Regions from separate parts of the Paraburkholderia caffeinilytica genome, predicted to be linked through region 2. Evidence: riboswitches for the same ligand, from Rfam matches in the RefSeq annotation. Region 2 holds a riboswitch; the other holds the start of a gene.

Region 1 (11,549 bases), on a different replicon from region 2:
TCGATACGGAGAGCGCGGCGAACTCTTGCGCATCCTCGATGGCGGTGGGGAAATGCGTTTCGACTACGACGCGCGGCTACGGCTGATCACGGCTCGACTGCCGACCGGCGCGGAATTCCGTACAGTATTTGATGTCCTTGGGCGTCTCCTCGAAGAAGTCGATCCTGACGGCAACGTCACCCGGTATGACCATTCGGCGGGTGCTGAGAATCCACGTGGCGCGGTCGCAAAGATTGTCCAGCCGGAGGGCGCCGTTGTCCGTGCGCGGTACAACACCGAAGGTCTGCTCGTCGAGCAGAGCGATCAACTCGGTCGCGTTACCCGGCGCGAGTACGGACCGTTTGATCTTGTTACGGCGTCGATTGATGCTGCCGGCCACATTACCCGATTTGAGTACGACCATGCTACGAGGCTGACGAAGGTCGTTAATGCGCTGTACGAGACGTGGGAATATCGTTACGACGGCGCAGGTCGGCTCATCACTGAGATCGACTGGGGCGGCCGCACGACGCACTACGAACGGGATGCTGTCGGGCGTCTGCTTGTAAAGACGCTGCCGGACGGGGGTAAATGGCGCTATGGGTACGACCCGTCTGGTCGATTGGCAACGGTCGATGCCGGCGACGTAGAGTTGGCCTACACCTACGACGATGCGGGTCGGCTCGCTATGGCCGAAGTGCGAGGAGAGTCCGCCCACGTAACCCGCCTCAGCTATGACGAAAAGGGGCGTCTGATTGGAGAGGACCAGCACGGTGATCTCCTGAAGCACGCGTACGACGCCGAAGGTCGACGCAGTGCGCGAATAACGCCGCATCGGCAGACGCAGTATGAATACGACCAGTTCGGCGGACTGACCAAGGTCGGTCCGATGTCGATCCTGCGCGACAGTCAGGGGCGCGAAACAGGCCGGCAGGCTGGTGAGTTCGTCATGCAGCGGCAATACGATGCGTTGGGCCGTGTGCGTCGGCAGGTCGCGGGGCCGCGATCGGCGTTCGACGAGATACAGTCGAACCCGGTTCAAGCATTGGAACAACTCACGCGTCAGCTGTATTCGTACGATGCGGCCGGACAGTTGGAGCGTGCAGATACTGACTCCGACAGCGTGACGTATCAACGTGACGTACGTGGACAGATAGCGTCCGTACATAGCCTCCGTCAGCCACCGGAGCATTACCGCTATGACGCGAACCTCAACATTGCAGCGCATGGCCGGCAGGGGCCAACCGACGTTCGCCGTTACCTGCCAGGAGGACTCCCGGAACGCGTCGGTTACGCACGCTATCGTTACGATGCGCGCGGGCGGACGATCGAAAAGACGGTTGAGCAGCCTGGCTTCAGGCCTAAGACCTGGCAATACACGTGGGATGGGTTGAACCGGCTGGTGAAGGTGCGTACACCGGAAAGAGGGGTTTGGACTTATCGGTACGACGCGTTTAATCGGCGGGTGGAGAAGCGCGCTGCCGGTACACTTGAAGCGGTGAGATTTCTGTGGGATGGGTCGAGGCTTGCCGAGCGGTGGCACGAAAAGAATGGCACCGTAGGAAGCGCGACGACATGGCATATCTCCCCGGGCGACTTTGTGCCGTTGGCGCAAGAGACGGATGCCGGTATATACCCAGTAATCTCCAACCCCATCGGGTTGCCAGGCGCTATTTTTGATGAACAAGGACATCTGGTCCGTAAAGTAGACCATACGCTGTGGGGACGATTGATCACTGAGTCGAACGAAAACGGTGGATTTGATTTGTCGCTGCGCTTTCCGGGCCAGTGGGCAGACGAGGAAGATGATCTCCACTACAACCTCAACCGCTATTATGATCCTTCAACGGGACACTACCTGAGCGTTGATCCAATCGGTCTGAATGGCGGTTGGCGTACCCATGCATACGTTCACGATCCGATACAGTTTTGTGATCCAAACGGGTTAGCCGAATGTTGGGGCACCTATTTCAAGAAGTTGTCCGGAACAAATCCTCCTGAAGGGATGGAAAATCCTCATGCGCATCACATTATCTTCAAGGGCGAATTTGCTAACAATCCAAGAATGCAGGCGCAATTGGCGAGGAGTCGGGCGATCGCGGAGAAGTATGGGATTGACCCTGTATATGATCAAGGGGCGCTCATGTGGGCACCGAATGCCGGCCACTCCGTTGCAAACGCAAAGGCAGTGGCAGATGGTCTACAGAGGGCAGATGCAACGATCAGTCGACAGGATTTGTCGCCTCCAGACGCGACTGCCGCAATGACGGCAGAGTTACAAAAAATTGGCCAGGCCATTTTCGGAAATAGCAATCAATAGTAGCGATTGGACGGAGAAAACCATGGATACCTTTTCCGATTTTCAGCGAGACATTGCTCACGCAGCAAGAGCAAGTTTTGAGGATCTTCGATCTGCCCGACCGGGTGAGCATTTTTACGCGTACGCGCTATACACCGACAGCAGTGCCATGACCGTCGTGCCGGCCGCCAACTCGATCGAAGCGCTGCTGCAGATCAGGAAGGAAATGGAGGTTCCTGATGACGAAGAAGCGCCGGAGTTCAAATGGAGTGTGTCCGAATGGAAATATGAAGCGTGGAAGGCTTCCAACTTAAACGGAATTTCCGCAAGACTTAGATCTGAACTTGAACACGCGGATTTCCCTTCTTTCGTCGAGAGGGTGCACGGCGACATGGTGGCGGCACTACAGTTGCTCGACAACGAGGGCCTTTTTGGCACGGGACCGGACAGGGAACAGATTGTTCTGTTTGTGTCGATTAGCGACGATGATGATGCTGCCCGATTGGAAAACGAATCAGCGAAAGCTCTCAACTCGACGGTCGCGTATGAGGCGTTTTTAAGAAGGTATGACTAGCAACGCTCAAGGAGGCGGATTTCCAGGTGGGCCTTCAATTTCATCAGTTTTCCGCCCTCGGCCGCGCCTCAACGGCTAGCTTCAACGAGGAAGCCGCAGGCAAAAGCCACCCGTGCCTGCGGCCAAAAAAAGCACCTATTGAATAGAATTCGCCAAAACCTGCGCCGTGGCCGCCGACAACGTCCACCCCAAATGCCCGTGCCCGGTGTTATAGAAAACGCCGCGCCGTTTCCCGCGCCCGACCTTCGGCAACATACTCGGCAGCATGGGCCGCAACCCCGCCCACGGAATCACCTTCGAAGTCGACACCTCGGGAAAATACCGTCGAGTCCAGTCGACCAAAGGCGCAATCCGATCCGAGCGGATATCGCGATTGAACCCATTGATCTCCGCAGTCCCCGCCACGCGGAACCGATCCGCGCCAAGCCGGCTCGTCACGATCTTGGCGCTGTCGTCGAGCAGACTTACCCACGGCGCGTTCTGCTGACTCGCTTCATCATCCAGGCACACGGTGATCGAATAACCCTTAACCGGATAGACGTTCACGTGATCGCCAAGCATTGCCGCGAACTCGCGGCTCTTCACACCGGCGCACACCACGATCCGCTCGAAGGCAAACCGTTGCGACTCGCCTTCCAGATTGACCATCAACGAAAATCGCCCCTCGGCCGGCTGCTCGATCGACGTAATGTCCGCATCGTAGTGAAATTCCACGCCATGCCGCACGCAGGCCTGCGCCAACCCTCGGGTGAACTTGTGAATATCGCCGGTGGAATCCGAAGGCGTAAAAAAACCGCCGAAAAAATTGCCGTGCAACGTGGGCTCGATCGCATGCAACTCGCTCGACGTCACCGGATTCCGCTCCAGCCCACCTTCGCGCAGCAATTCATTCACCTTGCCGGCCGCATCGAATTCCTTGCGCGTCTTGTAGATATGCAAAATGCCGCGCCGCTCCAGATCGAAGTCGATCCCTTCGCGCTCGGCGATCGAAAACAGATGCTCGCGCGCCGCGATCGCGAGCCGCACCGTTTCGACGGTGTTCGCGCGGTAGTGCGGAATCTGCCGCAAAAATTCGCCCATCCACGAATACTTGTGCCACGTGGGCATTGGATTGAGCAGCAGCGGGGCGTCGCGCGTGAACATCCAGCGCAAGCCCTTCAGCACTGTGGCCGCGCTGTTCCAGACTTCGGCATTGCTGGCGGACAACTGGCCGCCGTTGGCGAACGAGGTCTCCATCGCCGCATAGCGATGACGTTCGAACACGGTGACGTGGTGGCCGCATTGCGCCAGGGCGTGAGCAGTCGTGACGCCGGTAATGCCGGCGCCGATAATGGCGATTCGTGACATGACATGGTCCAGAGTAGTTGAGCATCACCGGTGTCGATTTCGTGTCGAAACCGGCGTCGATGCCCCATCTGTCCATGTACCTGAGAGTTTCTTCCCGTGAGCGTACGCGCGATGCAAGCGGTATGCAGGGAATCCCCTTCGGTGGGCGCGCACGGCGCCGCTCTCCAGATGTTCCGGCTGCGCGGTCCTTTTGCCTGAGAGTTTCCGGGGCGGTTGCTCCGTCGGCGTCGTCACAATCTTCTGACGATCTCTCCCGCGCTGCGTTGCAGAACGGCATGACAATACCGGGCAAAAATCCTCACCGCAAGTGTTTCCTGTCATGCAGCGCGCAATCAGCCGGACGAAAAGGGGCGTAGTCAGATGCGATAAACGCCTTTCAACCACTCATCCGGATGTTTCGTATGGGATTGGCGGACTGGATCGACGGCATCGGCTATATTTGACCGCATTGCCCGATTTCAATTCACACTGGAGAACGCCGTGCCCGCTGCCACAACGCTGCTCGCCTTTGCCCTGGTCTCGCTTGGCATGGTGCTCACACCCGGCCCGAACATGATCTATCTGATCTCGCGATCGCTCTGCCAGGGGCGGCGCGCGGGGCTCGTGTCGCTCGGCGGAGTCGCGCTCGGCTACGTGTTCTACATGTTTTGCGCGGCGTTTGGCATCACCGCGCTGCTGTTGACGGTGCCCTATGCGTACGACGCGTTGCGTTTTGGCGGCGCGCTTTACCTGCTGTATCTGGCGTGGCAGGCGGTCAAGCCGGGCGGCCGCTCGCCGTTTCAGGTGCGCGACCTGCCGCACGACAGCCGTCGCAAGCTCTTCACCATGGGCCTCGTCACGAACCTCGCGAATCCGAAGATCGCCGTGATGTATCTGTCGCTGCTGCCGCAATTCATTTCACCGGCGCACGGCAGCGTGCTCACGCAGTCGATCGCGCTGGGCTGCGTGCAGATCGTCATCGCCGTCACGATCAACGCGCTGATTGCGAGCATGGCGGGTTCGATCGCCGGGTTTCTCGCCGGGCGGCCGGTGTGGCTGCTGGTGCAACGGTGGCTGATGGGCACCGTGCTCGCCGGCCTGGCGGTGCGGATCGCGTTCGATTCGCGCCGTTAAACCGCACGCTGAAGACTTGCTTGTGTTTGCGTCGCGGCCGCCATCACGGCGCATCGGTCAGGATCGGCCACTGCGCGCGCACTTCACAGGCGGCCCGACGACGTCACGCTTACAGCGTCTTGTACATGATGGTGGTTGAATCAAGCCGCTCCTCCAGCGTGTCGCGGCAAAACTGCGGGATCACGCCGGCCGTCTGATAACCCAGCGCGGCATAGAGTGGCTCCGCCTTGTCGCCCGTGCGCGTATCGAGCGTCAGCAGGCTGCGCTGCAACTGGTGCGCACAGCGCTCCAGTTCCACCATCAGCGCTTTGGCAATACCCTGACGGCGGAACCCGGGGTGGACCAGCAGCTTGCGCACCTCGGCGCGATGGCGCTGATTCGGCATCGTGTCGTGATCGAGTTGCACGGTGCCGGCGATCGACTCGCCATGCCGGGCGACGAACAGCACCAACGCGCCCGCGCGCAGCGACGGCAGCACCTTTCGGCTCCAGAACGCCTCACCCTCTTCGACGCTATACGGCAGTACAAATCCGACGCTTGCGCCGTCATGGACGCAGGCATGCAGCAGCGCGCCGAGTTCGGGCAGATGGCGAACGAGGTCGTCGGCGGAAAAGGTCGTGATGGCAGTCGCGTTCATGGTGGCTCGAACTCAGACGATGAAGAGGATGTAGCGCGCCGCGCTGTGCGCGGGCGTGACGAAAGTGCTGGGACCGAACAACTGATAGCGCAGGCAGTCGCCGGGTTGCAGGTCGTGGCTTCGGCCGTCGACGGTGATCTGCAACTGCCCTTCGAGCAGGATCAGGTGATGTTCGAGGCCGGCTCTCGGCGACGCTTCATACGTGATGCGCGCGCCGGCGTCGAGCTCGCACTCCAGCGCCTCGCCGCTCAGCGCCTGGGCCGGCGGCGACACCGAACGGCGCCGGAAGCCGACGCTTGCATCGGTCCAGACCGTCTGCGCGTCGCGCGGCACCAGCGGCGCAAAGTCTTCCTCGACCATGTGCATGAGGCGCGACATCGGCAAGCCGTAGGCGACGCAGAGCTTGCCCAGCACGCTCGCCGTGGGGCTGACGGCGGCGTTCTCGAGGCGCGACAAGGTGGCGCGGCTGACATTGCTCAGCTTGGCAAGCTCGTCGAGCGACCAGTTGCGCTCGGCGCGCAGCCCGCGCAGACGCTGGGCAATACGGCGGTCGATGGCGTTGTCGTCTGAGAATGTGTTTTCCATATTAGGGAAATTATCTCTAATATGGGAATTCGTCAACGAAACAAAATACGCTGGCGCGAAAGCGTGCTTATCGCCGGACGCGCGAGCGGATGGGCGGGTGAATGGTCCAGGGAAGCACGTCTTGCGGCAACGCGGGTCGTGCCACAGAGCACCGCACGTGCGAGGTCATCGCCGAGATTCGTGCACCACGAGCGGCCGGGCCGTTTATCATAGTGCCCACAAACTAAAACCCGCGCCCGGCTGTGCAACGGTAAGGCACACCCTCCACGAGACCCGGCGGCGCATGCCGCGACATCCGCTATGAACTCCACGCCCGACGCTGTTTCCCGTCCTTCCATTCGCGCTTTGACCTTGCTTGAGGGGCGCGTGCTCGGCGTGCTCGTCGAAAAGCAGCACACCGTACCGGACAGTTATCCGCTTTCGCTGAACGCGCTGACCTTGGGTTGCAATCAGAAAACCGGCCGGGCGCCGGTGATGAACGCGACGGAGGCCGAGGTGCTGACTGCCGTCGACGGATTGAAGCGGCTGAGCCTGGTGATGGAAGGCAGCAGCAGCCGCGTGCCGCGCTTCGAGCACAACATGAATCGGGTGTTGGGGTTGCCGAGCCAGTCGGCTGCGTTACTGACCACGCTGCTGCTGCGCGGTCCGCAGACCGCGGCCGAGTTGCGCTTGAACAGCGCGCGCCTGCACGGATTTGCCGACATCTCGTCGGTCGAGGCGTTTCTCGACGAACTGGCTGCCAACGATCCGCCGCGAGTGGTGAAGCTGGCCCGCACGCCGGGCGAGCGCGAAAATCGCTGGATGCATCTGCTATGCGGCGAAGTCAGCGCAAGCGATCTTGCCCAGCCGGGGGGAGAAGATGAAGTCGTGCCGCTGTCCGCGTTCGAGGCGGTCAAGGCTGAACAGAAGCGGCTTGCCAATGAGGTGAGCCGGCTTCAGATCGTGGTGCGGCGCATGGCTGCGGAGTTGGGGATCGAAGTCGAAGAGCTGGGCGCGGGGGAGTGAACCGCGATTGGCTACTGGTTTCTCGCGTGCCGCGAGCGCACGAGAAACCAGCAACTAGAACTTGTAGTTCACTGAAGCGAGCGTATTGAGCTCGAATCTTTTTTCGGTAATCGGGCTATTCGCCGCGTCGTGCTCCAGTCGTCCGAACGTGGCGGAAACCGATCCATTCCAGTGCTTTGAAAAGTCGTAAGTCACCATGGCGTTCATATGGACGTCCCGCACCCCCGCGCTGGTGTTGTACGTGGGCAATCCTGACGCCGCGCTCTGCTGACGGGACACGCCGAAGAACGTCCGCGTATAGGTGCCATTCGCCCAGGTGAAGCCCGGGCCCACCGAGAACAACCAGCCGCCAACCGGCGCGGACGCCACGAAATCCGTGCTGACCGTCGTTCCCTGGTGATTCCCGGCGATATCCTGGTACAACGCTACCGACCCGGTGAATGCCCACCACGTGTAGTCGGCGAAAAGCTTCAGCTTGGGCCCGCCATTCACATTGCCAAGTCCATGCAGGCGCGGATCGTCGGATTCCTTGCGGCTCTGGAAATCGAAACTGAGAGCCGCGCCCACGTGATAGGCGGGACCGCGCAGCACATTGACGCCGAGCACGTCGGGACCCTGTGAGAAGATCCGGTCGTCGTATGAGATGTCCAGCGCGGGGAACGGGAATACGGTCAGCTGACGGGACCCCGGGTACTTGGGCGTAATCACCACGCCAGGACCCACGCCGATTTTCCATTTGCTGTCGGTGGCTGCGGCGGTGGAGGTGGCAGTGCCCGCGCCGGCGGCAGTGTCGGTGCCTGTTGCAGCGCCCGTGCCGGCGTCGCTCGTCGCGCTCGCACCCGCGCTTGCGTCGTCCGCGTACGCAGCGCGCGCACTGCCAAGGCCCAACGCAGCGGCGAGCAGCAGCGACAGGCGCGCGGATCTGCCGAACCTGCGTGGCGTACGAGTACGCAGCGACGCGTGCACGGTGCTGCCGAATCTCAGCGTGGTGGGCGCCGTCATGCGCGCTCCTTGCCGAGCGCCGCGAGTTGCCTGAGGCGTCGCGCCAAAGCCTTCGAGACGACCTGCTGCTTGCCGCTGTCGTCGCCGCCATGGACGACTTCGCTCTCGCGCAGAAACAGGGTGGTTTCGCGCGCAACGATTTCGCGCTCGTTGTCCGACGTAATCATGTGATACGAATCATCCAGCCAGATTGTGCGTAAGAAAGCAGCGCCGATATTCGTGGCGACAAAGCGGGCATTGCGAGGGCTCGACGTCTCGTCGTCGATGGCATGGACGATCAGGCAATCGGTCTTGATGTCGCGTACCTGCGCGCGCACGCTCGCGGCGAGGCGGCTCGCCTGATGCAATGCCGGCAATGAGATCGTCGACGGCCCGACTTCGCTGAAGTCGCTACGCTGCATCGCGCGGGCAATCTTCGCTCTGAGCGCCTCGTTGCGCAGGCCGAACGGCGCTTCCTCGCGGTAGCGCCAGCGTTTGCGCATCGGCGTGAAGTACGCCCAGTTGAGCAGGAAACGATACCAGGGGATTGCCCAGCCGTCGTATGAGAGCGTCAGCGACAACAACACGAGCGACTGCGCCTCCGGACGGCGATGCGCCAGCGCCAGCGCGAGGGCCGCACCGATCGACAACCCGCAGATCGAGACGCGGGTAAAGCGCGCGGCCAGCGCGTCGTACTCGCGCACGGCGGCTTCGAGCCACGCCTCCATTGCCCGTTCTTCCGAGCCTGCGCTGTAGCCCGGCAGGACCGGCGCGCAGGTGGTGAAGCCCTCGGTGTTCAGATAGCGGGCGAGAAACCGTAGTTCGAGCGGCGAGCTCGACAGGCCGTGCAGCATCAGCACGGCATGATCGTCGCCGGGTAAGAAGAGACTCGTTGGTTGGTTCATGGATCAGGTTCCGATCCGCAGCACGAGAAATTCGCCGGCGTGCGTGGTGAACCGTTCGCACACGCACTCGGTCAGCCGCGACGCGCCGTCGCCGATTTTCAGGCGCACGCGATGGCTGCCGGGCCACAGTGCCTTGCTGAGCCGCTGGATGTCTTCGGGATCGACATCGGCAAAACGCGGTCCCGGCGCAATTTCGTTGGGCAGACGCGGCAGCACGCCGTGCGGCTTGACGTCGTCCACCGGTTGCAGCGCGTTGCGCTCGAGTGCCTGAATGAAAATAAAGGTCTTGTGATGATGCGACAGATGGCGCAGCAGCCGGTGCGTTTCGTCGACGGCGCGGCGTGCCAGCATGCGTTCGTTGTCGTGACGCAGCAGCATCTCATAGCGCGACTGTGCAACGGATGCGATCAGTTCCGCACGAAACTGCGAGCGGCGCAGGCGTTCCATCAGAATGATGACGATCAGGGTCACCAATGGATACGAGACCAGCAGGATCAGATCGGCGCGATCGAATACGGCAATGGTTGCGTAGGGCGGGACGAACAGATAGTCGGCGATACCGAGGCCGAGCAGCATGACCGTGAGCGCCGGAGCCAGCCCGCAAAAATACTCGACCAGCGCTGCCGCGATACAGAACGCAGTGCCCGGCATGATCGGTCCCAGCATCGGATGGAGCAACATGCGCAATCCGCTGGCGATCGCCAATGCGGCGGCTGCGGCGAGCCAGACGCGTGTTCCCCGTGGTGCCCAACGGCGGGCGTTTTGTACTTCCATAATCTTTTTTTAAGGGAGCGATTGCGCTTCCCGATTGAGTGTGGCAATGCGCTTTAAAGCGCAGGTCGGACAATACCATAATCGGGCGGATGCAAATGCCCGAAAAGACGTCAACACCGGAAGACCGGACGGGAATATCGTGCTTCGAATGGGCGGCGGAAAAACCTGCCCATGAATAAGCGCATTTACACGAGCGTGCATTGTGCACACAGTGTCCTTAAGTGACGCTTAAGAGTGCTCCAGGCGCGGCGCATAAAGGCTTTCCGGTGCTTTCACAGGCATTGTGGCCGATCTTGGCAATTGAAACCGAATGGGCAAATGATGCGTCACGGGTTCCGCGCATATACATCAGCCGCTACGTTGTTTCAATTGAAGTTAATGCCTTTTACAAACGACACAGAACATTGACGACGCCCCACATTCCACGATAGCGGCAGCCAACTGGATCGAGCCATGCCGATCTTGTCGCGCGCCTTGAACTGGCCGAAGAACGCGCGCGGCCGATGAGGTTGCCGGTGTCCGCCACACCGTAGCTTTCAGGCGAGCGACATGGCCGCTCAGGCATCGCGGCTTCTTCGCGGCTCGGCGGACAAGGTTCGCTGGGTGCGATAGAAGATGCGCGGCGGCACATTCGGTGAATCCTCGGCGAGCCGGTCGAGTTCGTCGCGGATCGCGGTGAGATAGTGGCCGTTGCGGGCATCGGCGTCGCCTGCGAAGATCGCTTCCAGCCTGCGCCGCACCGCGCCATAGCGCGCACCCGCCGCGCGATGCTTTTCCGCACGCTCCGCGTATCGGAGGAACGTCTGCAGCGCGGCGGAGACGGCGGCCGCCACGCTCACGAAGCCCACGAAGATCCTGAGCGCCGGAGAGACGGCGGTCGAACTCAGCGATGCGAACACGGCGGTCCCCACGAACGCGGTCAATGCGGTGACCAGCCAGCCGACGCTGCGGTCTCGCGCCGACAGCAGGTCGGCCATGTCGTAATGGCTCATCTGGGATTCACGCGCGCGCCGGATCCACTTCAGCAGCAACTGGTCTTCGTCGACGGGGGGCTCATATGCGGTCGGGTTTTTCATGTCGCTCATCAGGTCTGTCCAGTATCGCAAACGTGGCGCATGCGTCTGACGATACTGTGCCACATGAGTGCGACGCGCTGAAAGCGGCGGAAAGCCCCTTAAAGCTCCTTAAAGCCCCTGAAATCGCCCGGACTAGCCAAGCAGGCGACGCACCCGCGGAATGACTTCTTCGGCAAAAACGCGCATGTCGGTCTCGAACGGCTGGAATTGCAGCATGAACAACTCGATCCCGGCCCGATGAAAGCCGGCGATCCGCCGCGCGACCGTGTCGTAG
Region 2 (11,549 bases):
GGATTCGCAAGCGGCACCGATGGTCAAGCAGATGAAGGCACTGGGCATCAAGGCGCCGCTGATGGGCGGCGAAATGGTCCACACGCCGACCTTTATTCAGATCGCGGGCGACGCGGCGAACGGCACGGTGGCATCGCTCGCCGGCCTGCCGCTGGAAGAAATGCCGGGCGGCAAGGACTACGTCGCGAAGTACAAGAAGCGCTTCAACGAAGACGTGCAAACGTACTCGCCGTACGCCTACGACGGCGCGATGGCGATGTTCGACGCCATGAAGAAGGCTAACTCGACCGATCCGGCCAAGTACCTGCCGCTGCTCGCGAAGACCTCGATGCCGGCAGTGACGGCAGCGAACCTCGCATACGACACCAAGGGCGACCTGAAGAACGGCGGCATCACGCTGTACAAGGTTGTCGACGGCAAGTGGACGACGCTGCAAAGCGTGGGCGGGAAGTAAGCGGTTTCTCGCATGAGCAATTGAGTGTCGCGCGCGGTTTTGGCGTGGCGCTCGTTGCACAAAAAAGCCCTGCGGCTGTTTTGAACCGCAGGGCTTTTTCTTTGGTGCTTCGTCATGTGTAGCAGTCGCGACGCAACGTCATCACTCCCCGCGCAGCTTCCTTCCCTGCTGCCGAATCTGCTCCAGCGTCGCGCCCGGCGTGCTTGCCTCCTGCGGCATGCGAATCTCGATCACCGCTGCGCGTTTCGCTTCCATCGAACGCTGCAACGCCGGCAGAAAATCTTCGGTCCGCTCCACCGTCTCGCCATGCGCGCCGAACGACCGCGCGAACGCCGCAAAATCCGGATTCGTGAGACCGGTGCCATGCACGCGATTCGGATAATGCCGTTCCTGATGCATCCGGATCGTGCCGAAATGGCTGTTGTTCACGACGATGAAAATCACATGCAGGTCGTACTGCATCGCCGTCGCGAGTTCCTGCGCGGACATCATGAAGCAGCCGTCGCCGGCTAATGCGACCACCGCGCGCTGCGGATACATCGACTTTGCCGCAATTGCCGCGGGTATCCCATAGCCCATCGCGCCACTGGTCGGCGCGAGTTGCGAGCGGAAATGCCGGTACGAGAAATGGCGATGCAACCACGTGGCATAGTTGCCCGCACCGTTTGTGAGGATCGCGTCTTCCGGTAGATGCGCGCGCAACTGCTGGATGACTTCGCCCATTTGCACGTCGCCGGGAATCGGGCGTGGCTTGCGCCAGTCGAGATACGCGCGATGCGCTTCTTCCGCAGTGCCGCTCCATGCGAGCGTGTCAGAAGACGGCTTCAACGCGGCAAGCTGCGCTGCCAGCTCCGGCATGCCGGAGACGATTGGAAGATCCGCGGCATAGACGCGTCCGAGTTCTTCAGCGCCTTGATGCACGTGCACCAGCGTTTGCTTTGTCTTCGGAATATCGAGCAGCGTATAGCCGTTGGTGGTTGCTTCGCCCAAACGCGGTCCAAGCGTGAGCAGCAGGTCGGCATCGCGGATACGTTGAGCAAGCGCGGGATTGATACCGAGGCCGACATCACCCGCATAGTTCGGATGCTCGTTGTCGAGCGTGTCCTGAAAGCGGAACGCGAGGCCAATCGGCAATTGCCAATTCTCGACGAAGCGTTGCAGGTCGGCGCATGCCGCGGGCGTCCAACCGCTGCCGCCGGCGATGACCATTGGCCGTTGCGCGCCTTCCAGCAATCGACGCAACTCGCCCATCTGCGCTGCGGACGGCGACGCCGCCACGCGCTTGTAGGCGGGCGCGCCGGCAACAAGGTCGCACGCGTCGCTCAACACATCTTCCGGCAACGACAACACAACCGGTCCCGGACGCCCCGACGTCGCCGTGTGAAAAGCATGGCTCAGATATTCGGGAATGCGTTTCGGATCGTCGATTTGCGCGACCCATTTCGCCATCTGGCCGAACATGCGCCGATAGTCGATTTCCTGGAAAGCCTCGCGATCGAGATGCTCGCGCGCGCATTGGCCGATCAGCAGGATCATTGGCGTGGAGTCCTGAAACGCGGTATGCACACCGATCGATGCATGCGTCGCGCCCGGTCCGCGCGTGACGATCGCAACGCCCGGTCGACCCGTCAATTTGCCGACGGCTTCGGCCATGTTCGCCGCTGCCGCTTCGTGCCGGCACACGACGGTCTGAATGCGGTCGGTTTCGTCGTGCAGCGAATCGAGCACGGCGAGAAAGCTCTCGCCGGGTACGCAGAAAACACGTTCGACACCATGCGTGAGCAAGGCGTCGACGACGAGACGCGCGCCAGTAGTTTGGGTGGCGGAAGAAGATTCAGAAGCGAGCGGCATTGCGATGGAGTCTCCAGGCGTTGCGATGGGGGCGACGGGCGGCGGTGGAGCCCTCAACACTCCACAATATTCACAGCTAACCCGCCGCGCGAGGTTTCCTTGTACTTCGTCTTCATGTCGGCGCCGGTCTGCATCATCGTCTTGATCACGGAGTCCAGCGACACGTAGTGTGTGCCGTCACCGCGCAGCGCCATGCGCGCGGCATTCACGGCCTTTACCGAGCCCATCGCATTGCGTTCGATACACGGAATCTGCACCATTCCGCCGACCGGATCGCACGTCAGCCCGAGGTTGTGCTCCATGCCGATCTCGGCAGCATTCTCGACTTGCTCAGGCGTGCCGCCCATCACCGCCGCGAGCGCACCCGCGGCCATCGAGCAGGCCACACCCACTTCACCTTGGCACCCCACTTCCGCGCCCGAAATCGACGCGTTCAGTTTGTACAGAATGCCGATCGCCGCCGCCGTCATCAGGAAGTCGATCACGCCCTGCTCGTTCGAACCCGGCATGAAGCGCGTGTAGTAATGCAGCACGGCGGGAATGATGCCGGCCGCGCCATTGGTCGGCGCCGTGACCACGCGCCCACCGGCGGCATTTTCCTCATTCACGGCGATGGCGTAGAGATTGATCCAGTCGACCATCGACAGCGGATCGCGCAGCGCCAGCTCAGGATTGCTCGACAGCGCACGATACAACTGCGGCGCGCGGCGCTTCACATGGAACGGACCAGGCAAGTTGCCGTCCGCGTCCGGATTGTTGATGCCGCAACCGCGCGACACGCACGACTGCATCACATTCCAGATCTTCAGCAAGCCCGCACGTGTCTCTTCTTCCGTGTGCCAGACGCGTTCGTTGTCCCACATCAATTGGGCGATGCTCTTGCCGGTCGATTTGCAGAGCGCGAGCAATTCGGCGCCGCTGCGGAACGAATGCGGCAATTGTTCGACGGCGCTCAGCACCTTCGTGTTCGGCGCGCCTGCCGTCACCACAAAGCCGCCGCCGACCGACAGATAGGTCGACTCACGCAGCGTCTCGCCTTCTGCGTCGAATGCACGCAGCTTCAGGCCGTTCGGATGCTCCGCCAGCGCCTGGCGATAAAACGAAATGTGATCTTTCTGGACGAACGGCACTTCGTGCGTGCCGAGCAAGGCGAGTGTGCGCGACGCCTTCACCGCCTCGAGCCGCTGCGCGATCGTGTCCGGATCGACGGTGTCGGGTGCGTCGCCCATCAAACCCAGCATCACGCCGCGATCGGTGCCGTGACCCTTGCCGGTCGCGCCGAGCGACCCATACAGATCCACTTTCACCGACGCGGTCGCGCCGAGCAGCCCGTCGCGTTCGAGTCCTTGCGCGAACATCAGCGCTGCACGCATCGGCCCGACCGTATGCGAACTGGACGGGCCAATGCCGATTTTGAAGAGGTCGAACACACTGACTGCCATTTACTGCTCCCTGCTGATAAAAGTTAGTTTAGCGCGCCGGCAGCGGTAAGCACACGGCCAGCCACGCGGGCGGCGTCGGTGCGAGCTGCAGCGCGATCGGCGTATAGCGTCCGTCGAGACGCGCCGCCAGGTGAAACAGTTCTGTCGCGTTTTTCGGATCCCATTGACCTGAAAAACCGGGCACACCGGCCTCACGGCGTTTGGCATCGAACGGAACGTTCGAATGCACGAATTCTTCATGCGTTTTGCTGCCGTCCGCGTACGGCGTGAGCCAATTCAGCGCGGCAGCCAGCGACGCGCCGTTTTCCCCCTTTTCCGGCAACCAGTTGCGGTTGTGGCGGCGCGCAGCGAGCGCAGCGGTCACGAGCGGCTGCAGGTCGTACGTGACATAGTGCAGCGCGTCGCGCTCGCCGAAATCGAAAGTCGAGCCGTCGGGCGCGATGTTGTCGCCGATATGCTCGTCGAACAGGCGCTGCGCCGCGTTGATCATCTTGCGGTTATCCAGCGTGAACGCGGCCATCGAGATCAGCTTGATCCGGTGGCTTTGCCAGTTGTTCTTGAAGGTACCCATGAGCGGCCGCGGCTGCGCGTCGATCTGCGCGATATAGCCGCTCGCTAGCTTCGTCAGGAACGCCATTGATGCATTGCGCGTCTTCACCGGCAACGCGCTCGCGGTCATGTCGTAGGCGAGGATCAGGCCTTCGAAATGGGTTTCGTCGATCGGATTGAAACTGGGTTGGTAAGTCGTGACCCATGCATACAGCAAGCGGTCGACCAGCTTCAGATAACGGTCGTCACTGGTTGCGCGCCAGGCGAGCGCCGCGTCGCGCAGCAGATCGAGATCCTTCTCTGCCTCGACGCTCTGATCGTGGATGCCCTCGTGCGGCAGCGTGCCTTCGGTATGCAGTTTCGCTACCGCATGCGGCGGGTCGTTCAGATGTGCCTGCACATTGCTCACCAGCGCCTTGACGCCGGGATCGGCATTCGTGCGCTCGCTGGTTTGCAGCGCGGGCGCTGCGCAAAAATTCATTGCGGCTTGCGCCTGGCGCAGCGGCAGCAGCACCGCTGCGCCAGCCAGCAAGAGCGTGCAAGCCTGCTGCCACGTTTGGGTTCGCCTGATTTCGGTCCGGCTTTGCATCAATCGCACCTTTCGCGCCATGCGAAACTCCTCGTTAGGCTGATTCGGTGTGTGATGTTAGCCGTTTGCGGACACAAGCGACAGAACCGCGCAACGCCTGCTTACAAGCTTCAGACGATGCGCGGTTTGCGGCCTGGCTTACTCGTAGTCGGCGATCGGCACGCAGGAGCAGAACAGATTGCGGTCGCCGTACACGTTGTCCGCACGGCCGACCGGCGGCCAGTACTTCTTCGCGATCAGCGTGGGCAACGGATACGCGGCGGTTTCGCGCGCGTACGCATGCTTCCAGTCGTTCGCGATGACCACCGCTGCCGTATGCGGCGCGTGCTTGAGCGGATTGTCTTCGCGGTCCGAGCGGCCTTCCTCCACCGCGCGGATTTCGTCGCGGATCGCGATCATCGCCTCGATGAAGCGGTCGAGTTCTTCCTTCGATTCCGATTCGGTCGGCTCGACCATCAGCGTGCCCGGCACCGGGAAGCTCATGGTCGGCGCGTGGAAGCCGTAGTCGGCGAGACGCTTGGCGACGTCGTCGACGGTGATGCCGCTGGTTTCCTTGATTGGGCGCAGATCGAGAATGCACTCGTGCGCGACCAGTCCGCCCGGGCCGGAGTACAGCACCGGATAATGCGGCGCGAGTTTGTTCGCGACGTAATTCGCGTTGAGGATCGCGGTTTCGGTGGCCGCCGTGAGGTTCTTCGCACCCATCATCGCGATGTACATCCACGAGATCGGCAGGATCGACGCGGAGCCGTACGGTGCGCCCGACACGGCGCCGATGCCGTTCGGCGTGCGCTCATAGCCCGACGAAATCTGATTCGGCAGGAATTGCGCGAGATGCGCGCCGACTGCAACCGGACCGACACCCGGTCCGCCGCCGCCGTGCGGAATGCAGAAGGTCTTGTGCAGGTTCAGGTGCGAGACGTCACCGCCGAACTGACCCGGCGCGCACAGGCCGACCATTGCGTTCATGTTCGCGCCGTCCACATAGACCTGACCGCCGTGCGCATGCACGATCTCGCAGATTTCGCGGACGTTCGATTCGAACACGCCGTGCGTGGACGGATACGTGATCATGATCGCCGCGAGCTTGTCGGCGTGCTGATCGGCTTTCTTCTTCAGGTCGTCGATATCGACGTTGCCTTGCGCGTCGCAAGCCACCACGATCACCTGCATGCCGGCCATTTGCGCCGACGCCGGGTTCGTGCCGTGCGCCGAAGCGGGAATCAGGCAGACGTTGCGGTGGCCTTCGCCGCGCGACGCGTGGTACGCATGAATGATCAGGAGGCCCGCGTACTCGCCTTGCGAGCCGGCATTCGGTTGCAGCGACACGGCTGCGTAGCCGGTGGCCGCGACCAGCATCTGTTCGAGCTGATCGATCATTTCGCGGTAACCGACCGTTTGCTCGGCCGGCGCGAACGGGTGAATCTGACCGAATTCGGGCCACGTGACCGGCAGCATTTCCGAGGTCGCGTTCAGCTTCATCGTGCACGAGCCGAGCGGGATCATCGAGCGGTCGAGTGCCAGATCCTTGTCGGAGAGGCTGCGCAAATAGCGCAACATTTCCGTTTCCGAATGGTGACGGTTAAACACGTGGTGCGTGAGGTACGCGCTGGTGCGTTCGAGCGCGGCGGGCACGGTGCTCTCGGCGGGGAGTTCGGCGTCGAGTGCATCGATTTGCGGGACTTCGTCGACGAACGCCGCTTGCGCGAATGCCGCGAGCAGATCGGCGAGGTCGCTGCGCGTGGTGGTTTCGTCGATCGAGATGCCGACGCGCGTGTCGCTCACGCGGCGCAGATTGATGCGCCTCGCGGTCGCCGCGTCATGCAGCGCCTGGGTGCGTGCACCGGTTTCGAACGTGAGCGTGTCGAAGAACGTGTCGTTGACGAGCGCGTAACCGAGCTTCTTCGCGCCGGCCGCGAGCAGCGCAGCGATCCGGTTCACGCGTAGTGCGATCGTCTTCAGGCCGTGCGGGCCGTGATAGACGGCGTACATGCTGGCCATGATCGCGAGCAGCGCTTGCGCGGTACACACGTTCGAGGTCGCCTTCTCGCGACGGATGTGTTGTTCGCGCGTTTGCAGCGCGAGACGCAGCGCGGGGTTGCCCTGCGCGTCGACGGTCACGCCGACCAGACGGCCCGGCATCTGACGCTTGAATTCATCGCGCACGGCGAGGTAAGCCGCGTGCGGGCCGCCGAAACCCACCGGCACGCCGAAACGCTGGGTGTTGCCGACGGCCACGTCCGCGCCCCATTCGCCCGGCGGCGTGAGCACCGTCAGCGCGAGCAGATCGGCGGCGACCACCACGTGGCCGCCCGCTGCGTGGATCGCGTCTGCGAGTGCGCGGTAGTCGCGCACATCGCCGTTCACGCCCGGGTATTGCAGCAGCACGCCGAACGCATTCGCGTTCGCCGCTTCCGCAGCCGGGCCGACTTTCACTTCGATACCGACCGGCGTGGCGCGCGTCTTCACCACTTCGATGGTTTGCGGCAGCACGTCGTCGGCAACGTAGAACACGTTCGACTTCGGCTTGCCGATGCGTTGCAGCAGCGTCATCGCTTCGGCGGCGGCAGTGGCTTCGTCAAGCAGCGAGGCGTTCGAGATCGCCAGACCCGTCAGGTCGACAATCATTTGCTGGAAGTTCAGCAACGCTTCCAGACGGCCTTGCGAGATTTCCGGCTGATACGGCGTGTACGCGGTGTACCAGGCCGGATTTTCGAGCACGTTACGCAGGATCACCGTCGGCGTGTGCGCGTTGTAGTAACCCTGTCCGATGTACGAGCGGAACACCTGGTTCTTGTCCGCCAGCTCACGCAGCGCGGCGAGCGCTTCCGCTTCGCTCTTCGGCTGGGCGAAGGGACCGAGCGGCAGCGTTTCGGTGCGGCGGATCGTCTTCGGAATGACGGCGTCGATCAGCGCCGCGCGCGACGCGAAGCCGAGGGCTTCGAGCATCGCATGCTGGTCGGCCGAATCCGGGCCGATGTGCCGTTCGGCGAAGGCGTCATGCACTTCGAGCGCGGCGAGCGAGAGAGGAGTGCGGTTCATCAGACGATCCGGGTGTTCGAGCTTCATGAGGTGTTCCTGGCGGTGCGGGCGTCCGTTCGACGATGGAATCGGACGCGCCGCGCCTGTCGGGTTTAAACGTAAAGGTGCAACTTGCGGTGAATCAGGCGCCGATCGCCTTCGCGTACGCGTCCGCGTCGATCAGGCGATCCTGCGATGCGTCCGCGGCCGGCTTGATCTTGAAGAGCCAGTTGTCGTACGGCGCGCTGTTGACGCCGTCCGGCGTGTCGGCGACGGCCGGGTTCGCTTCGATGATCTCGCCCGAAACCGGTGCGTAGATGTCGGAGGCGGCTTTCACCGACTCGATCACGGCGACGGTGTCGCCGGCGCCCACGGTCTTGCCCAGTTCCTGGACTTCGAAGAAGACGATATCGCCGAGCGCTTCCTGCGCGTGGTCGGTGATGCCGACCGTCAGCGTGCCGTCCGCTTCGGTGCGGACCCACTCGTGCGATTCGGTGTATTTCAGATCGGCCGGGATGCTCATCGGATGCTCCTATGCGGTGTGATTCGGTATGAACTTAAAAAGGGCGCCCAAACCTGGCGCTTCGCGCCTGGCCCCCAGCAGGGGCAAGAAAACCTGGGTACGCCAGTGTTTTCCTGAAAGGTGACGCACGCGCCGGCTGCTTAAACTGCGAGCACCTTGCCGTTGCGCACGAACGGCAGTTTTACCACGCTTGCGGGTACGTTTTTGTCACGAATCTGGACGTGAACGGTATCGCCCGGCTGCACACCTTTCGGCACGCGCGCAAAGGCGATCGATTCCTGCATCGTGGGCGAAAAAGTGCCGCTGGTGATTTCGCCTTCGCCCTGCGGCGTGACGACTTTCTGGTGAGCGCGCAGCACGCCCGCCGCCTTGCCGTTTTCCTTCAGCAGGATCAGACCGACGAACGCCGCCTGCGAGCCGTCGGCTTCAAGCTTTTTCTTGCCGACAAATTCACGCGGCGAAGTCAGATCGACGGTCCAGGCGAGGCCGGCGTCGAGTGGCGAGACGGTGTCGTCCATATCCTGGCCGTACAGGTTCATGCCGGCTTCGAGGCGCAGCGTGTCGCGCGCGCCGAGACCGGCGGGGCGCACGCCTTGTGCTTGCAGCGCGTTCCACAGTGCTGCGACGTGATCCGCCGGGACGATGATTTCGAAACCGTCTTCGCCGGTGTAGCCGGTGCGGGCAACGGTGAGTTCGCCGAACGGCGTGCCTTCGACGCGGGCGGCGTTGAAAGGCTTCAATGCTTCGGTGGCAGCGCGTGCGGCCGGCACGGTTTGCCAGACTTTTTCGCGGGCGTTCGGACCTTGCACGGCGACGATCGCGTAGTCGCGGCGCGGCGTGATGGTCAGGCCGAAGTTGCCCTCGGCGTTGAGCTTGCCGAACCAGGCGACGTCTTTATCGGCCGTGCCGGCGTTGACGACCACGCGGAAGTGATCTTCGCCGAAGTAGTAGACGATCAGATCGTCGATCACACCGCCGTTCGGGTTCAGCAGACAGGAGTAGAGCGCGCGGCCCGGCGTTTGCAGCTTGGCGACGTTATTGGCCAGCGCGTATTCAAAAAAGGCGCGCACGCGCTCGCCGGTGAAATCGACGACGCACATATGCGAGACGTCGAACATCCCGGCGTCGGTGCGCACGGCGCGGTGTTCGTCGATCTGCGAGCCGTAGTTGACGGGCATGTCCCAGCCGCCGAAATCGACCATGCGAGCGTTGAGCGCACGATGGGTGGCGTTGAGCGGGGTGTGTTTGAGTTCGGTCATGGGGCCTCGGGCGTCTCGCGAAACAAAAAAGGCCATGCGGCGCTACGCCTCGCGGCGGATGCCTGCGAGCGATGGCGTTGCATGACCCCTCTGTCCTCGATACCTGAGAGATTGCGCTCCCGTGCGATGTTGCAGCTGTCATCGCTACGGTGAAACGCGCGCCCCTTCGGTGGGCAGCCTGCCAGAATCTGCTCGACGTACGTTCGATGTACGCGACGCAGACGGCTACTGCCGCTCTCCAGAGTGCGAAAAACCGGTGCCTTGATCTTGCTTGGGCGCGGGTTCTTCGACGCGGTCGGTCCTTTTGCCTGAGAGTTTGCGGGTGTGCCCCTTCGGCGGCGCGGCCTGCGATTTTCTGCGGCCAGCACGCTCTCCCGACGCGTGCGGCGAATGTACGCGAGGGCCGGGGGCTTGTCAAATAAAGGCCCGCAAGGGGCGTGGCGGTTGGCGCTGCAAGATCGCGACAGTCAAAAAAAGCGCGGGACGTGACGCCCGCGCTTTTTTGCTTCAGTGCCCGAACCGGCCCGATTATTCGCCGATGGCGTGCGCTGCGTTATCCAGTTCCTGGTTCAGCACATGCTGTTCGTCGCCGGACAGGCCGCCGCCGTGTTGTGCCGCCATATCGTGGGCCTCCTGACGGATTACGTCGAGGCGGTGGTGCAGTGCGCCGCCTTGCGGGGGCGGGTAATAGCCTTGATTGACGCGAGCGTCGATGCGGCGGCTCAAGTTGTCGATACGGCCATTGACCTGGCTGAAGCGCTGATCCGCGATTTGCTGCGGGTTAGGGCGCGGCGCCGGCGCGGGTTGCTGGGGAGCCACCACGCAGGCGGCCAGGGAACTGAGCAAAGCGCATGCTGCTACTGCGCGGACGATACGGGGCATGGACTCTCCGGAAGTCGTTGTCGTTTTGTAGTGCTACTGGGGTAGCAACGGATTGCCGGGAATTCGCGCTGACCGCAGAGGCGGGGTTATTTGTAACGTTATGTTCCTTTCGGGATTGTCAGGCTTTGGCTCATGGCGTCTTTGGCGGCGGCATGGTCTGCGTGCTGCCGCCAAATGGCCAGAAAGCGTCCCGCAGCGTACGGCAATAATCAGCGAATACGTTCGAACGGCAGCCGGACGCCTTCCTCGGAACTCCGGGCTGCAAGCTCGATGATCGTCATGACGTCGACCGCATCCTGAGGGCTGATGGGAAACTTCGCGCCGTTCTGAATGGCGTCCGCCAAGGCAATATAAAAGCCGATGTATTCCCCATTGCGCGTAGGCACTTCCCGCTCGACTTCCTGATCGCCTTCGAGCACGCGCAATACCCCAGCCGTGTTGCCGGCGCCGAATCCCTCGTCGCCGGGCCGTAAGCCGGCTTTCAACTGATCCTCCTGCGTATCGAGCCCATATTTCACGTAGCTCCCTTGCGTGCCGTGAATCGCAAACCTTGGCGCGACCAAGGCAGTCAACGCGCTTGCATGCAACACCACCTCGAAGTCGCCGTACCCGAGCTGGATATGGACGTAGTCCGGCGCACTGGCCTGGTCGCGATGCGTCCGAACCGTCGCGGACACGGTCTGCGGTGCGCCGAACAGCGCCAACGCCTGATCGATCAGGTGCGGTCCGAGATCGAATAGCAGACCGCCGCCGCGCGAAGCCTCCTCGCGCCAACGCTGCCGAACCTCCGGCCGGAAACGGTCGAAATGCGATTCGTATTGCGTGATGCGCCCCAACTCTCTGCTGGCCAGCAGATCCCGCACGGTCAGGAAATCACCGTCCCAGCGGCGGTTGTGAAAGGGCACGAACCGCTTGCCGCGAGCCAGTGCAATGTTGGCGAGCGTGTGGGCGTCGGCGGCGGTCAGCGTGACGGGCTTGT

What was found. A riboswitch is a leader RNA that binds a small molecule or an ion and turns the genes downstream of it on or off. The one in region 2 is predicted to bind glycine.
Region 1: another riboswitch for glycine. It lies ahead of DSC91_RS06535 (D-amino acid dehydrogenase); the one in region 2 lies ahead of gcvT (glycine cleavage system aminomethyltransferase GcvT).

What each region holds. Positions count from the first base shown of each region.
Region 1 is NZ_CP031466.1:1,452,045-1,463,593, forward strand. Features, by position in the region: gene DSC91_RS06525 (DUF6531 domain-containing protein) at 1-2,299, shown strand, start outside; gene DSC91_RS06530 (DUF4303 domain-containing protein) at 2,322-2,852, shown strand; gene DSC91_RS06535 (D-amino acid dehydrogenase) at 2,988-4,199, opposite strand; glycine riboswitch at 4,372-4,465, opposite strand; gene DSC91_RS06540 (LysE family translocator) at 4,680-5,312, shown strand; gene DSC91_RS06545 (GNAT family N-acetyltransferase) at 5,422-5,949, opposite strand; gene DSC91_RS06550 (helix-turn-helix domain-containing protein) at 5,962-6,534, opposite strand; gene DSC91_RS06555 (YceH family protein) at 6,835-7,539, shown strand; gene DSC91_RS06560 (MipA/OmpV family protein) at 7,594-8,541, opposite strand; gene DSC91_RS06565 (alpha/beta hydrolase) at 8,538-9,425, opposite strand; gene DSC91_RS06570 (DUF4118 domain-containing protein) at 9,429-10,199, opposite strand; gene DSC91_RS06575 (SLATT domain-containing protein) at 10,757-11,275, opposite strand; gene DSC91_RS06580 (LLM class flavin-dependent oxidoreductase) at 11,408-11,549, opposite strand, start outside.
Region 2 is NZ_CP031467.1:2,039,419-2,050,967, reverse strand. Features, by position in the region: gene DSC91_RS25475 (branched-chain amino acid ABC transporter substrate-binding protein) at 1-454, shown strand, start outside; gene DSC91_RS25470 (thiamine pyrophosphate-binding protein) at 596-2,305, opposite strand; gene DSC91_RS25465 (L-serine ammonia-lyase) at 2,359-3,747, opposite strand; gene DSC91_RS25460 (alginate lyase family protein) at 3,776-4,906, opposite strand; gene gcvP (aminomethyl-transferring glycine dehydrogenase) at 5,024-7,954, opposite strand; gene gcvH (glycine cleavage system protein GcvH) at 8,049-8,429, opposite strand; gene gcvT (glycine cleavage system aminomethyltransferase GcvT) at 8,570-9,688, opposite strand; glycine riboswitch at 9,769-9,940, opposite strand; glycine riboswitch at 9,975-10,075, opposite strand; gene DSC91_RS25440 (hypothetical protein) at 10,217-10,570, opposite strand; gene DSC91_RS25435 (oxidoreductase) at 10,780-11,549, opposite strand, start outside.